Regions from separate parts of the Clostridium beijerinckii genome, predicted to be linked through region 3. Evidence: riboswitches for the same ligand, from Rfam matches in the RefSeq annotation. Region 3 holds a riboswitch; each other region holds the start of a gene.

Region 1 (4,838 bases), 1.3 Mb from region 3:
GTAAGGATCTTTCCAATACCTAGAATCATCTGAGTTAGCTCTATTATCACCTAAGAAGAAATACTTATTGTCTGGTACTTTGAAATCTCCATTATATATCTCGTTATTTTTCACATAGTCTTCCTTGAGCTCCTGACCGTTTCTATAAACAACACCATTTTTAATTTCTATTGTATCTCCCGGAAGTCCTATTAATCTTTTTATTAAAATCTCACCCTTAAATTCGTCATTTTTAAATAATACAATATCTCCTTCTTTTAAATTTTTAGGATTATGCACCCTAGTTACTATCAATCTATCTTTAACTTCTAATGTTGGAATCATAGATCCACTTGTAATCCAAACACCGTATCCCACAAAATTCCATACAAGAAGCGCTATGCAAAGAACAACTGCAATATCAATTATCCATTCATTTAATATGGACTTCTTTTTTTCTTTTTTATCTGCTACAATTTCATCTTCGTTATTTTCTGCCACAATATTACCTCCATGTCCCATATTACACATAATTTTTCATTAATACCCCATTTTTTCATAATCCTTAATTATATAAATCATTTCACTTAAAAAATTCTTGGTTGCGCTTCGCGCTTTTTTCTAATGTGCATATTTTAATATGCTATATTAGTATAACATATTTTACTATCTAAAATATTTATAAGATGTTAATTTTATAACAAAAATATGCACCAATCTTAAAAATTAGTGCATAATCCTTTTAGGAAATCTATATAATTTAAATTCTTACTTAAACATATTCAAATACTTATATCTATTCAACATCATTCTTTAATAGATCATCATAGGATTCTCTTTTGCAAATAAGTCTTGTTTTATTATCTTTAACCATTACAACCGCTGGCTTTGGTATTCTATTATAATTGCTTGACATAGAATAACCATATGCTCCTGTAGTCATTATTGCTAGAATATCTCCGCTTTTAACTTCTGGAATTTTAATATTTTCTAATAATATATCTCCCGATTCACAGCACTTTCCTGATATTGTAACTGTTTCTTCTCTATCTCCTTCAACTCTACTTGCAAGAATACATTCATATTCTGCATTATAAAGAGCCGGTCTTATATTATCAGTCATTCCACCGTCTACTGATACATATTTTCTAACACTCGGAATTTCCTTGACTGATCCTACAGTATATAAAGTTGTTCCTGCATTAGCTACAATACTTCTTCCTGGCTCTATTGTAAGAATTGGCCTTTCTTGACCTGTTCTCCCACACACTTCATCAACTTTATTAATTATTGTGCTGCAATATTCTTCAGTACTTCTTGGCTCGTCTCCCTCAGTATAGTATATACCAAAGCCTCCGCCAAAATCTACTTCATTTATTAGGTAACCTAGGTTTTCCTTTGTATTTCTCACAAGTTCTAACATTATTTCAACAGCATCTTCATATGGCTCTAAGTCAAATATTTGCGAACCTATATGACAATGTATTCCTGCAAGATTTATATTCTCTAAACTTATAGCTTTTTTAATAGCATCTTCTATTACAGTACCAACTGGAGCAAAGCCAAATTTTGAATCTATTTGTCCAGTCTTTATATAATCATGAGTATGCGCTTCAATACCTGGTGTTATTCTTAAATAAACATTTTGTACCTTATTATATTCTTTAGCTATATCATTTAATGCGTCTATTTCGTAATAATTATCTACTACAAAATTACCTACACCTAGTCTTACGCCAAGTTCAATCTCAGATAGAGTCTTATTATTTCCATGGAACATAACTTTTTCAAGTGGAAATTCAGACTTATATGCAGTGTATAATTCCCCCCCAGATACAACATCAAGACACATATTCTCTTCCTTCAATAATTTACACATTTGAAGTGTCAAAAATGCTTTTCCTGCAAAAGCTACTCTATTATTATTCTCTTCGCACTTGAAATATTTTCTATAATCCCTACAGTATTCTCTTATTAAATCTTCATCAAATACATATAACGGACTCCCATATTCTCTCACTAAATTTTTAGCACTGATGCCTCCAATCATTAATTGATTGTCTTCTACTTTCATTGTTCCAAACAACTTCATTTGATTAACCCCCAAATTATATTTTATTAGCTATTGCTTCATTGATTAAAATAAATCACAACACCAATTTCAATAAAAAATATCCGTTTTTTGCATTAACTCCGGATTATTGCTGTTGTATTAACTAATAATTATAATAAAAAACAAACGCCACAGAGTATATCTGTGACGAGTGGTAGATCTTTACGCTAAATTTATGCACAATATTTTCATTAATTATCAATTCTTCGCAAAAGATTAATAAATGAATTTGAACGTCTATACTAACAAAATCATTATTATTCTTTTCAAACTGTTAATTTATAACTGAAAAAAGTACCTTGTAGCTCAACACTCTTCGTGACAGTTATTCACATATTCTATGAATACCCAGAAAAAGATTATCGCATAATAATCTATTTTCTTCGGCTGTAATACCTTTTAGTATAAATCAACGTTTGCCAACTCCTCATACCTACTATTTATTGCAGCACCTCTACCCCAGGTCATGTTATATATTATATTATTAGAATTCATTAATATTTTAATATTAATGACATTATAAATCATTATCTGCACAATATCATTTTATTAAACTGTTACAAATATGATACCATAAATTAAACTTAAAGCAATACTTTTTTAACTTTAAATTAATGGTATAAAACCCAAGCTTATTAAGTTCTTATTCTTTCCTATACTCATCCATAAGATCTCCCATAATACTTGCTGATGTTGGTGGCGTAAAAGTTATAGCATTTGCTCCAGCTTGAATTGTCTCTTTAATTGACTCTTCAGTTGGTCCTCCAGTTGCTATTATAGGAAACTCTGGAAATCTCTTTCTGATATTTCTGACTATATTAGCGGTATTTCTTCCACCTGAAACATTAAGTATTGTAGCTCCAGCTTCAATCCTTTTAGCAATATCTTCATCTTCAGAAATGACCGTTACTATTACTGGTATATCTATTGTTGACCTAATCTTATTAACAATTTCATTACTCGTAGGTGCATTTACAACAACTCCCATAGCACCTTTGAATTCTGCATCCATAGCTAAATTCACAACTCTTTTTCCTTGTGTTATTCCTCCGCCTACGCCACAAAAAACCGGAACATCAGCGGCCATAACAAGTGCCTGTGTTATTACAGGCTGTGGCGTAAATGGATATACCGCAATAATTGCATCAGCATTGCTATTTCTTATTAATGCTACATCTGTACTAAATAGCAATGATTTTATTCTCTTCCCAAAAATTTTAATTCCACCACAATTTCTTATAACTGCCGGAACCTCAATTACATGATTCCTAAGCGTACCCTTTATTTGAGGAATATATTTAACATCTTTATTGGTCATAATTTTTATCCCCTCCCCATTAACTATCGGTTAGATTTTTATAATAAATTTCTCTAGTTATACATTTTTCTTTTATTGTCTTTATAGTTATACTTTCCTATAAATTAAACCTCTATTAAAAATTTTCTAAATTAAAATTATCTTTCGCATATATACTTATAATTATAATATTTTTAAAATAAATCACTTATCTTCATACAATATGTTAAATTCCATTAATTACTATTTATATTATACTACTTTCTCGTATTTCTTAAAGTTAAATTTTATTTATCCACAATATCCACAGTTTTTATCCACAAATATGTGCATATTGTTTATAAATACATATCATTAAATTTCTCAACGAAAAATTGTTAGGAAAGACTTTCTACAAATTTCTCTCTCTATAATCAATTATCTCCATATTTATTGAAATCAAGTCCATAATTAATTCTAAAACATTCATAAAGAACTAATTGAATATCATATTTGACAATTAAGTTATCCACAGATTTTATACTATTATCCACAGTATAAACAAGCCTTATATTTACAAGGCTAAGCCTTAGTTTTATTTTATATCATTTAAGTTTGTCCACAAGTTTATTCACAAAACTTCTTGTTGACGCGTATAATTACAAAATTCGATTTTATAATTAATCATATTTATGTGGATAATAATAGCACTACCAATAAAATACTATGGGCATACTTAAGAATTTCTTAATACTTTGTTAATTTCTAAGTTACAACACCTTAATAAAACATTAAAGTATAAAGTAATATCTTGTGATCTTTTCATTCCTATCATATACTTTTAATCAGGAAATATATTCTGAAGTTAGGTAAAAGGAGATTTATTGTAATGACCCAAAATGAATTTTTCAACATTTTAATGGATGGTTTAAAAGACTTTCCTGAAATAAAGCTGCAAGATATTATTTCTTATTATGAAAATTACTTTAAAACTAGATTAACTATTGGAAGAACAGAAGACGATATAGCAAAGGAATTAGGTGATCCTAATTTAATAGTTAATAAACTTAGAAATGAACATTTGCATATTACCATTACCTTAGATAATTTAACTAATAATGCGAGCACTGAAACTAGCGACGAGATTTCTAACATAGATGCCACTGATATGAGCACTGATAATAAACATATCAATGCATGTCACAATTTTAAAACTGATAAAAAGTTCAGTAATATCTATTCAGAAAACAAGAACGATTTAAAAACTGATTCCAACTTTAATGATTTTAAGTCTAATAATTCTTATGCTTCAAATGATTGTTTTTATGACCTTCATAATGAAAATATATCACTTGATATTCAAAAAAGCAATTATAAATGTGCTGAATTAAAAGAATCAAAATATAATATCAATAATGAGAATAACTTTAAACGCAGTAATCATATTTCCTTCATCTCAGAATTTAATTT
Region 2 (4,838 bases), 1.0 Mb from region 3:
AAACTGGTGACAGGACATTGTTAGGTGGGCAGTTTGACTGGGGCGGTCGCCTCCTAAAATGTAACGGAGGCGCCCAAAGGTTCCCTCAGAACGGTCGGAAATCGTTCGAAGAGTGTAAAGGCAGAAGGGAGCCTGACTGCGACACCTACAAGTGGAGCAGGGACGAAAGTCGGGCTTAGTGATCCGGTGGTACCTCGTGGGAGGGCCATCGCTCAACGGATAAAAGCTACCTCGGGGATAACAGGCTGATCTCCCCCAAGAGTTCACATCGACGGGGAGGTTTGGCACCTCGATGTCGGCTCGTCGCATCCTGGGGCTGAAGTAGGTCCCAAGGGTTGGGCTGTTCGCCCATTAAAGCGGCACGCGAGCTGGGTTCAGAACGTCGTGAGACAGTTCGGTCCCTATCCGTCGCGGGCGTAGGAAATTTGAGAGGAGCTGTCCTTAGTACGAGAGGACCGGGATGGACTGACCTATGGTGTACCAGTTGTTTCGCCAGAAGCATAGCTGGGTAGCTAAGTCGGGAAGGGATAAACGCTGAAAGCATCTAAGTGTGAAGCCCACCTCAAGATGAGATTTCCCATAGCATAAGCTAGTAAGACCCCTTGAAGACTACAAGGTTGATAGGTCAGAGGTGTAAGTATGGTAACATATTTAGCTGACTGATACTAATAGGTCGAGGGCTTGACCAATATAATCAAGTTGTAATATACATTAAAGAAACTGTGTGCAATTTTGAAAGAACAAAGTTTTTTCAAATTAAAGATCTCGTGGTGATGGCATAGAGGTAACACTCCTTCCCATTCCGAACAGGAAAGTTAAGGTCTATAGCGCCGATGGTACTGCATGGGAGACTGTGTGGCAGAGTAGGACGTTGCGAGGTAAGCAAAAGATAGTTGTAATGACTATCTTTTTTATTTTAATTTTATTAAAGTCGTAATAAGTCAATTATCTTTATAGAGAATATAATTAACTTATTGTCGTTAGGAGAGGTTATGTATTCATATAATATAACATTGCTTATCATATGCCCATTAGTATTTTGCGCAGGTTTTGTGGATGCTGTTGCAGGTGGAGGGGGAATAATATCTTTGCCAGCATATATTTTTGCTGGAATGCCAATACATATGGCATATGGAACCAATAAGTTTGCAAATGGCATTGGAACATTTGCGGCTTCCATAAAATTTTTAAGTAGTGGTAATATAAAAATTAAACCAGCATTAATTTCAGCTATAGGTGCTATTATAGGATCTTGGTTTGGAACGCAATTAGTATTGCTACTAGATGAAAAGTATTTGCAATACTGTCTTATTATCATTTTACCTATTGTTGCAGTTTTTCTTTTGTTTAACAGAAAGATTGGAGTAGAAAATAACGAAAAGAAAGTAGAACATAGAAAGATTTATTTAGTGGCAGGAATAATAGGTTTAGTAATAGGAGCTTATGATGGATTTTTTGGTCCGGGAACAGGAACATTTTTAGTTTTAGCTTTCACATCGTTTTTAGGATTCAATCTTATAACTGCGTCTGGTAATGCTAAGATAGTGAATTTGGCATCTAATTTTGCAGCACTAATAGCTTATATATTAAATGGCAAGGTTTTATTTATGATAGGTATACCTGCAGCTATATGTGCTAGTTTAGGAAATTATTTAGGGGCACATTTTGCAATTAAAAGTGGAGCGAAGATTATAAAGCCGATAATAATATTAGTAATAATTATGTTATTTGGTAAAGTGATAGATGCTATTTTATTTACAAGTAGTTAATTAAATGATATAATTTTAATAATGTAATAACGAAAACCTAAGGTAGAGGTGCTATTAATAAAGAGTATTTATTATGAGTTGGCAAACGTTGACTAATAAAGAAAGGTATTATAGCCGAAGATTTAGATTATGCAAAAATTTATTTCTGGGTATGCATAAAATATATGCATAACTGTCACGAAAGTGGAGAGCTACAAGGATTTGGTGAAGCTATAGATAATAATGTTATAGTTATGATATTTTATGTTTTAGTTTTGTACAAGTTTTATGCGGTTAACTCTACCCGTTGGTATATATGCTAACGGGTTTTCTTATTTAATAAAATAGATTTGAGGAGTTGGAGAAGTTGGCAAAGGTTGAAGGAGTTCTAGTACCATTATTAACACCATTTAAAGATGGAAAGGTAGATTTTAAATCTTACGAAAGAATGATTAATCATTACGTAGAAGAAGGAGTAAATGGAATTATACCACTTGCAACTACAGGAGAATCACCTACAATACTAGAGAATGAATATGAGGAAATTTTAGAAAAAACTGTTCAATATAATAAGAATAGAGTTCCAGTATACGTCGGATTAGGAGGCAATAATACAAGTGAAGTAATTAAAAAGCTAAAATTAGTAGAAAAGCATAAAGTGAATGGAATACTATCAGTTACACCATACTATTCGAGACCAGATCAAAGAGGTATTTATGAGCACTTTAAAAGTATATCAGAATCAACTGATTTGGATATAGTACTTTATAATATACCATATAGAACTGGAGCTAATATTGAAAATGAAACTGTGCATGTATTATCTCAGTTAAAAAACATAATAGGAATAAAAGATTGCTGTGGAAGCATGAAGCAAACAACTGAACTATTAATGAATCCTCCAAAAGATTTTTCCATCTTAACAGGTGAAGATATGTATTTTTATACGACGCTTATGCTTGGAGGACAAGGCGGAATAATGGCATCAGCACATTTAAATACTAAAGATTTTATTGAGGTATATAACTTAGCAAAGGCTAATGATCATCAAGCTGCACTAAAAAAATGGAATTCTCTATATAAAATGATACCGCTATTATTTTCAGAACCAAATCCAACACCTCTTAAGTACAGCCTAAAGAAACTAGGTATAATAGATTCTGATGAAGTTAGATTGCCATTAATGAATATCACAAAAGGATTAGAAAGTAAGATAGATAAAATATTAAGTATTTAACATAACTGAGATAAAAAAGTATAATTATATTATAGATAATTGTTATAAGTTAAATGAATTGGCTTCAATAAAAAATCACTTTGGATTAATTTCTCTATGAATTCTTCTAGTAATGTAGCAATGACAGGGGTATTTTGACTACTTTAAAATTTAGGAGTAAGATAGAGACTGACAAATTTAATAAGGAAGTGATTAGAAATGATGCCTAAGTTCTTTTCTATGATTAAGAACAAGGAAATTACTAGAGAGCAAGTTATGAAGGATATTATAGCTGGCGTTATTGTAGCTGTAATAGCATTACCGTTGTCAATAGCACTTGGAATATCATCGGGAGTATCTCCAGAGAAAGGGCTTACGACAGCAATATTTGCAGGATTTATTATTTCACTCTTAGGTGGAAGTAAAGTTCAAATAGGTGGACCTACAGCGGCTTTTGTAGTTATAATTTATTCTATTATTCAAGAGTATGGTATAGGTGGACTTGTTGTAGCAACGATAATGGCTGGAATTATATTAATAATAATGGGGATTTTAAAGTTTGGTTCATTAATTAAGTACATACCCCAGACAATAACAATAGGATTTACTGCTGGTATAGCAGTAACGCTGGTATCCACTGAAGTCAAAGATTTTTTAGCATTGAAAATTGAAAATGTTCCAGCAGAGTTTTTTGCAAAATGGAAAAGTTATCTTACCAATATAGGAACGTTAAATACATGGTCGCTAATAATAGGTATAAGCTGTATTTTTATAATGATATTTTGGCCTAAAGTTAGCAAGACAATACCTGGATCAATGATTGCGCTAATTGTCGCTACTATTTTTGTGAAAATATTTAATATACCAGTAGAGACTATAGGAAGTAGGTTTCAGGAGATATCATCAACGTTACCAATGCCTATGTTTCCTAAGATAAATATGGATGTAATAAATAAATTATTTGCTCCATCTATTACTATTGCTATACTGGCAGCATTAGAATCACTATTATCAGCAACCGTAGCAGATGGGATGATATCAGATAAACATGATTCAAATATGGAACTTATAGCTCAAGGTTTAGCTAATATTACATGTGGAATATTTGGTGGAATACCTGCTACAGGTGCGATTGCAAGGACTGCTGCTAATGTAAAATCAAATGGAAGAAGTCCAGTATCAGGGATGGTACATTCTATAACATTGTTAGCTACTATGTTAATTTTGATGCCACTTGCAAGGATGATACCAATGTCCGTACTTTCAGCAATTTTGATAATAGTTGCTTATAATATGAGTCAATGGAAAGTGTTTAAATCATTATTAAAGGCACCTAAAAGTGATGTTATTGTATTATTACTTACATTTACATGCACGGTTATATTTGATTTGGTTATAGCAATAGGAATTGGAATGATTATGACTATGTTTTTATTCATGAAGAGAGTATCTGATACTACTGAAATTAGAGATTTGGTAGAGGAGAAGGTTTTCGATAAGGACACTAATACTGTACTGGAAAAGGCAGATGGAAGGATACGTGTATATCAAGTAAATGGTCCGATGTTCTTTGGAGTAATACATGAGTTTTTTGATAAAATGAAGGAAATTGAATCTTCAGTAGGGGTTGTAATTTTAGACATGAGACATACTCACGCAATAGATGCATCTGCTATAGATGCATTAACTAGATTACTTAAACATTGCAATGAGTTAAATATAAAACTTTGCTTAACACATGTACAAAATCAACCTATGAAAGTACTAAATAAGATGGGGTTTGCAGTTAAAATTGGAGTAAGTCATATATACGAAACTAAAACAGAAGCAATAGAGAAAGCTTATGATTATGTAAAGGAATTAGAAGCATCCTA
Region 3 (4,838 bases):
TGCCACTATAATTATATCTACTCACCTTATTTCTGACATTGAAAGAATATTAGATGATGTAGTATTTATATCATATGGGAATATATTCTTAACTAAAAGTGTTGATGAAATAAGAGAAAATGAAGGCAAGAGTGTTGATGCTCTATTTAGGGAGGTATTTAGATGTTAGGAAAATTAATGAAGTATGAGGTAAAAGCAACTGGCAGAACCCTTATACCACTTTATTTAGTATTATTAGCATTTGCTATCATTAATAAAGTTTTTATCGGAACTGGTCTATCACATAAACTTCAAGGATTTGGTTCAATCCCATTTATACTAAGCATCTTTGGATACGGATGTACTATGGCTGCTGTATTCATAGTTACCTTTTTCATAATTATCCAAAGATTTTATAAAAATCTACTTGGTGATGAAGGATATTTAATGAACACCCTTCCAGTGAGCACTATCACAAACATTACAAGCAAACTTTCAATTGCTACTTTTTGGACTATAATAAGTGGAATTGTAGCCATACTTTCAATAATTATTATGGCATTTGACCCTAGAGCTTTTGGCCAATTCTTTTCTGAAACTTTTAGGGCTCTTTCAGAAGGTTATGCTAAAATAGGAATACAAATTTATGTAATTATTATAGAATTATTAATTGCTATGGTATTTCAGTTTGTAAAATTTATTAGTATGATTTATGCTTCTATATCAATTGGGCATATATTTAGTAAGCATAGAATTCTTTCATCTTTCGGGGCATTTATAGTATTAAATTTAATTGCAGGTGCAATATCATCATCTATTGGGATAGCTTTTTCATCCTCTAGACTGCCTGATCTACTAAGAAATGTTGAATCTCTTTGGCCTATTAATTTATTTTTAATATCTATCACAGTATTTAATATAATCTTCATAATAGTTTATTTCATAATAACAAGCTATATATTAAAAAATAAATTAAATTTAGAATAAAAAATGTCATTTTAAATATATAATCTTGCTATAGTGCCGACTTGCATAAAAAGCTTAAATATAACACTAATCATTGCTAAGATAGTATATTTATTTATAAATATTAAAAAAGCGACTATTGAAATAATTTCAAATAGTCGCTTTTAATCTGCAAACTTTTTAGTCATTTTCTATGCATTTTTATAAATTGTTAAATATTTTATATTGACTTATTCCTCATTTTATTACATAATTACATATAACTTAATAGGTAAATAACTAAGATAGAGGCGCGAAATTTAAGAGTATTATTATGGAGGTAAGCTCATTGAAGTAATAAGAAAGGAACTTTCGCCGAAGTAAATGGTTGATTGCTTTAATACTATTTGCTGGGCTTGTGTAAAATATATACAAGACTGCCACAACTTATTTTGTGGAGAGCTATTTTTAATGTAAATGTCGATATTCGTCATATTTTTAAAATGTGTAACTTTCGTATTTATGTCATGAGTATGCTCTCATGGCTTTTTTTATTGTTTTAATTTTTATATTATCTTAGTTACTTGCTTATGGAAATTTAAAACCATAATGGAGGATAGAAAAATGAGTGAAGAAAATCACGAATTAAAGAGAAGTTTAAAAGCAAGACACTTAAACATGATAGCCATAGGCGGATCTATTGGTACCGGTATATTCCTTGCAATGGGTGATACTCTCCACCAAGCTGGTCCTGGTGGCGCATTAGTAGCTTATGCACTAGTAGGTATCATGGTATACTTTTTAATGACAAGCTTAGGAGAAATGGCAACTCATATGCCAATATCTGGTTCATTTAGCTCATATGCTAATAAATTTATTGATCCAGCTCTTGGATTTGCCCTTGGTTGGAACTACTGGTACAACTGGGCTATAACAATTGCAGCCGAAATGGTTGCTGGTGCTCTGTTGATGAAATACTGGTTCCCAGATGTAAATGCCCTATATTGGAGTATTTTATTTTTAGTAATTATAGTAGGACTAAATGTTCTATCATCTAAGGCATATGGTGAATCAGAATACTGGTTTGCTGGGATTAAAGTTATTACCGTTCTTATATTCATAGTGATTGGTGTTTTAATGATTGTAGGAATAATGGGTGGAGATAAAGTTGGATTTCATAACTTCACCATTGAAGATGGACCTTTCCACGGAGGAATTAAATCAATATTTTCAATTTTCTTAATTGCAGGTTTTTCATTTCAAGGTACTGAACTTATTGGAATTGCTGCAGGTGAAAGTGAAGATTCTGAGAAAAATATTCCTAAAGCTATAAAATCAATATTTTGGAGAATATTAATATTTTACCTAGGTACAATTATTGTCCTTGGAGCAATAATACCATTTACTGAAGCTGGACTTGATACAAGCCCATTTACAATGGTATTTGAAAAAGCTGGTATTGCGGGCGCTGCTTCATTGATTAATGCAATCATATTAACTTCTGTATTATCTGCCGGTAACTCTGGTATGTATGCGTCAAGTAGAATGCTTTATGCAATGGCTAAAGAAGGTATGGCTCCTAAAGCTTTTGCTAAAACAAATAATAGAGGTGTACCTATAAATGCCGTGCTTCTAACTACATTAATAGCTTCTGCTTGCTTTTTAACAGGTCTATATGCAGAGAGTACTGTTTATGTTTGGCTAGTTGCAGCATCTGGTCTTGCTGGATTTATAGCTTGGGTAGGTATAGCAATATGCCACTATAGATTTAGAAAAGCATATATTTATCAAGGAAGAGATTTAAATGAGTTAAAATATAAAGCTAGTTTATATCCATTTGGTCCAATATTAGCATTATTAATGTGTATCATTATAATAATAGGTCAAGGATATTCATACATTACTCCTGAGGCAATTGATTGGAATGGATTAATTGCAGCTTATATAGGACTTCCATTATTCTTGATCTTATACGTGGGTTATAAAATAAAGAATAAGACTAAAGTTATTCCTTTAGATAAAGTTGATTTAGACTTCTCTGATAAATAGTAACACAAAGTAAGATCATACTTTTTAAGTTTAACTTTTATTTGTACTTTCTATATTTAGCTTTAAATATTATATTTCTCTGGAAATAAGGAGAGTATCTCAAATATTTTTGAGATACTCTCCTTTCTATATTATATAATCCTATTCATTAATTATATAAGGCACAGTTACAATAACTACATTTCTCATCTTAAGTATAGATCTTCTTAAGAGTATTGATGTTTGATTATGAAGTGTCTGATGCCACCATTTATGTATGATAAATTGAGGCATTACTATTGTTATTACTTCATGTTTCTTTAACTGCTTATGTTTTTCTTCCACATACGCTAAAAGTTTCTCATTAACATTTCTGTATGGCGCATTTTCTATAACTAATTGCGCTGCTATCCCAAGCTTATTATACTTTTCTATTAGCTTCTTTGTTACTTCTTCATCTGTACTAACATGATAAACTTCTATGTTCTCACCAAGAGTTAAAGCACAATTTAAACTCTTTATGAAAGATTTATTAATTGTTTGAACTGGTACAATAACATGTTTAGTTATGGCTTCTCTTACAATTAAACTCTCTAAACCTGTTTCTATTTTTAAGTTTTCTCTAACCTTAGTATAGTGTCTTCTAACTCTTAACATTCCTGTCACGAGTATCGGTATACATACAAGCACAATCCATGCTCCATGCTTAAACTTCTCTACACCTATTATTATGCATGTCGCTGCTGTAACAGCTGCCCCTAAACCATTTATAAAAGCTTTATGTCTCCAATGCCCTTCCTTGCTCTTAGTCCATTTTCTAAACATTCCAAATTGTGATAGTGTGAATGATATAAATACACCAACTGCATATAGAGATAACAACATATGGGTACTACCATCTGCAATATAAACTAAAAGTGAAGATACTAGAAACAACAATACTATTCCATTTGAAAAACTTAATCTAGTTCCCCTTTTCCCAAGTTGTCTTGGAACATATCCATCCTTAGCCAATATTGATAACAGTAGAGGCAAGTCTGAGAATGCAGTATTAGCTGCAAGTGTAAGAATAATAGCTGTCGTAGCTTGTACTATAAAAAACATTAAGCTATTTTGTCCAAAAACTTGGATTGCTATTTGTGCTATTACTGTAATATCTTGACCTGGAACTGCTTTGTACATTGTTGAGAGATATGATATCCCACCAAATATAGTAAAAACAATACAAGCTAATGTTCCTAATACTATTTTTGCATTCTTCTGGGCTGGATTTTTAAAATTAGGTATTCCATCACTTACCGCTTCGATACCTGTCAATGCAGTACATCCCGAAGAAAAGGCCTTTAGGAATAATAACAAAGTCAAATCTCCAGCAGCTTGTGGAACTACGTATAATTGCTCCGGAGTTTCTTTCAATACTAATACTTTGAATACTCCTGTTACTATCATTATTATTATTGATAATATAAATAAATATGTTGGTATTCCAAATAACTTAGATGAATCCCTTATTCCTCTAAGATTCCCTAATGTTATTAACCCTATTACAAAAATAGCTATTAACGGTTGATACGGCAACAATGCTGGAATTGCTGATGTTATTGCAGCTGCTCCTGCACAGGTACTAACTGCAACAGTTAGCAAATAATCAATTATCAATGATGACGCTGCCACCAATCCTGGAAGCTTACCTATATTTTCGCTTGCAACAATATACGATCCGCCCCCATGAGGAAAATTATCGATTATTTGTCTATATGAAAACACTATTATTCCTAATAAAACTGTAATTGCTATTGCTATTTCTATCATCGATCCATATGCGCGCATACCAAGAATAGGTATAAGGACTAATAGTATTTCTTCACTTGCATAAGCTACCGATG

Evidence for each region. Region 3 has a riboswitch for lysine ahead of PZA12_RS04610 (amino acid permease). Riboswitches for the same ligand answer to the same signal wherever they lie in the genome.
Region 1: linked by a shared signal. The riboswitch ahead of lysA (diaminopimelate decarboxylase) and the one ahead of PZA12_RS04610 (amino acid permease) in region 3 are both predicted to bind lysine.
Region 2: linked by a shared signal. The riboswitch ahead of dapA (4-hydroxy-tetrahydrodipicolinate synthase) and the one ahead of PZA12_RS04610 (amino acid permease) in region 3 are both predicted to bind lysine.

Annotation. Positions count from the first base shown of each region.
Region 1 covers NZ_CP144906.1:5,176,351-5,181,188, forward strand. The annotation lists gene lepB (signal peptidase I) at 1-510, opposite strand, end outside; gene lysA (diaminopimelate decarboxylase) at 776-2,071, opposite strand; lysine riboswitch at 2,387-2,557, opposite strand; gene PZA12_RS23255 (hydrolase) at 2,736-3,410, opposite strand; gene PZA12_RS23260 (HAAS domain-containing protein) at 4,258-4,838, shown strand, end outside.
Region 2 covers NZ_CP144906.1:5,467,299-5,472,136, reverse strand. The annotation lists rRNA gene PZA12_RS24510 (23S ribosomal RNA) at 1-689, shown strand, start outside; rRNA gene rrf (5S ribosomal RNA) at 764-880, shown strand; gene PZA12_RS24500 (sulfite exporter TauE/SafE family protein) at 993-1,769, shown strand; lysine riboswitch at 1,805-1,971, shown strand; gene dapA (4-hydroxy-tetrahydrodipicolinate synthase) at 2,116-2,985, shown strand; gene PZA12_RS24490 (SulP family inorganic anion transporter) at 3,184-4,838, shown strand, end outside.
Region 3 covers NZ_CP144906.1:957,897-962,734, reverse strand. The annotation lists gene PZA12_RS04620 (ABC transporter ATP-binding protein) at 1-169, shown strand, start outside; gene PZA12_RS04615 (ABC transporter permease) at 163-966, shown strand; lysine riboswitch at 1,223-1,397, shown strand; gene PZA12_RS04610 (amino acid permease) at 1,549-2,973, shown strand; gene PZA12_RS04605 (APC family permease) at 3,115-4,838, opposite strand, start outside.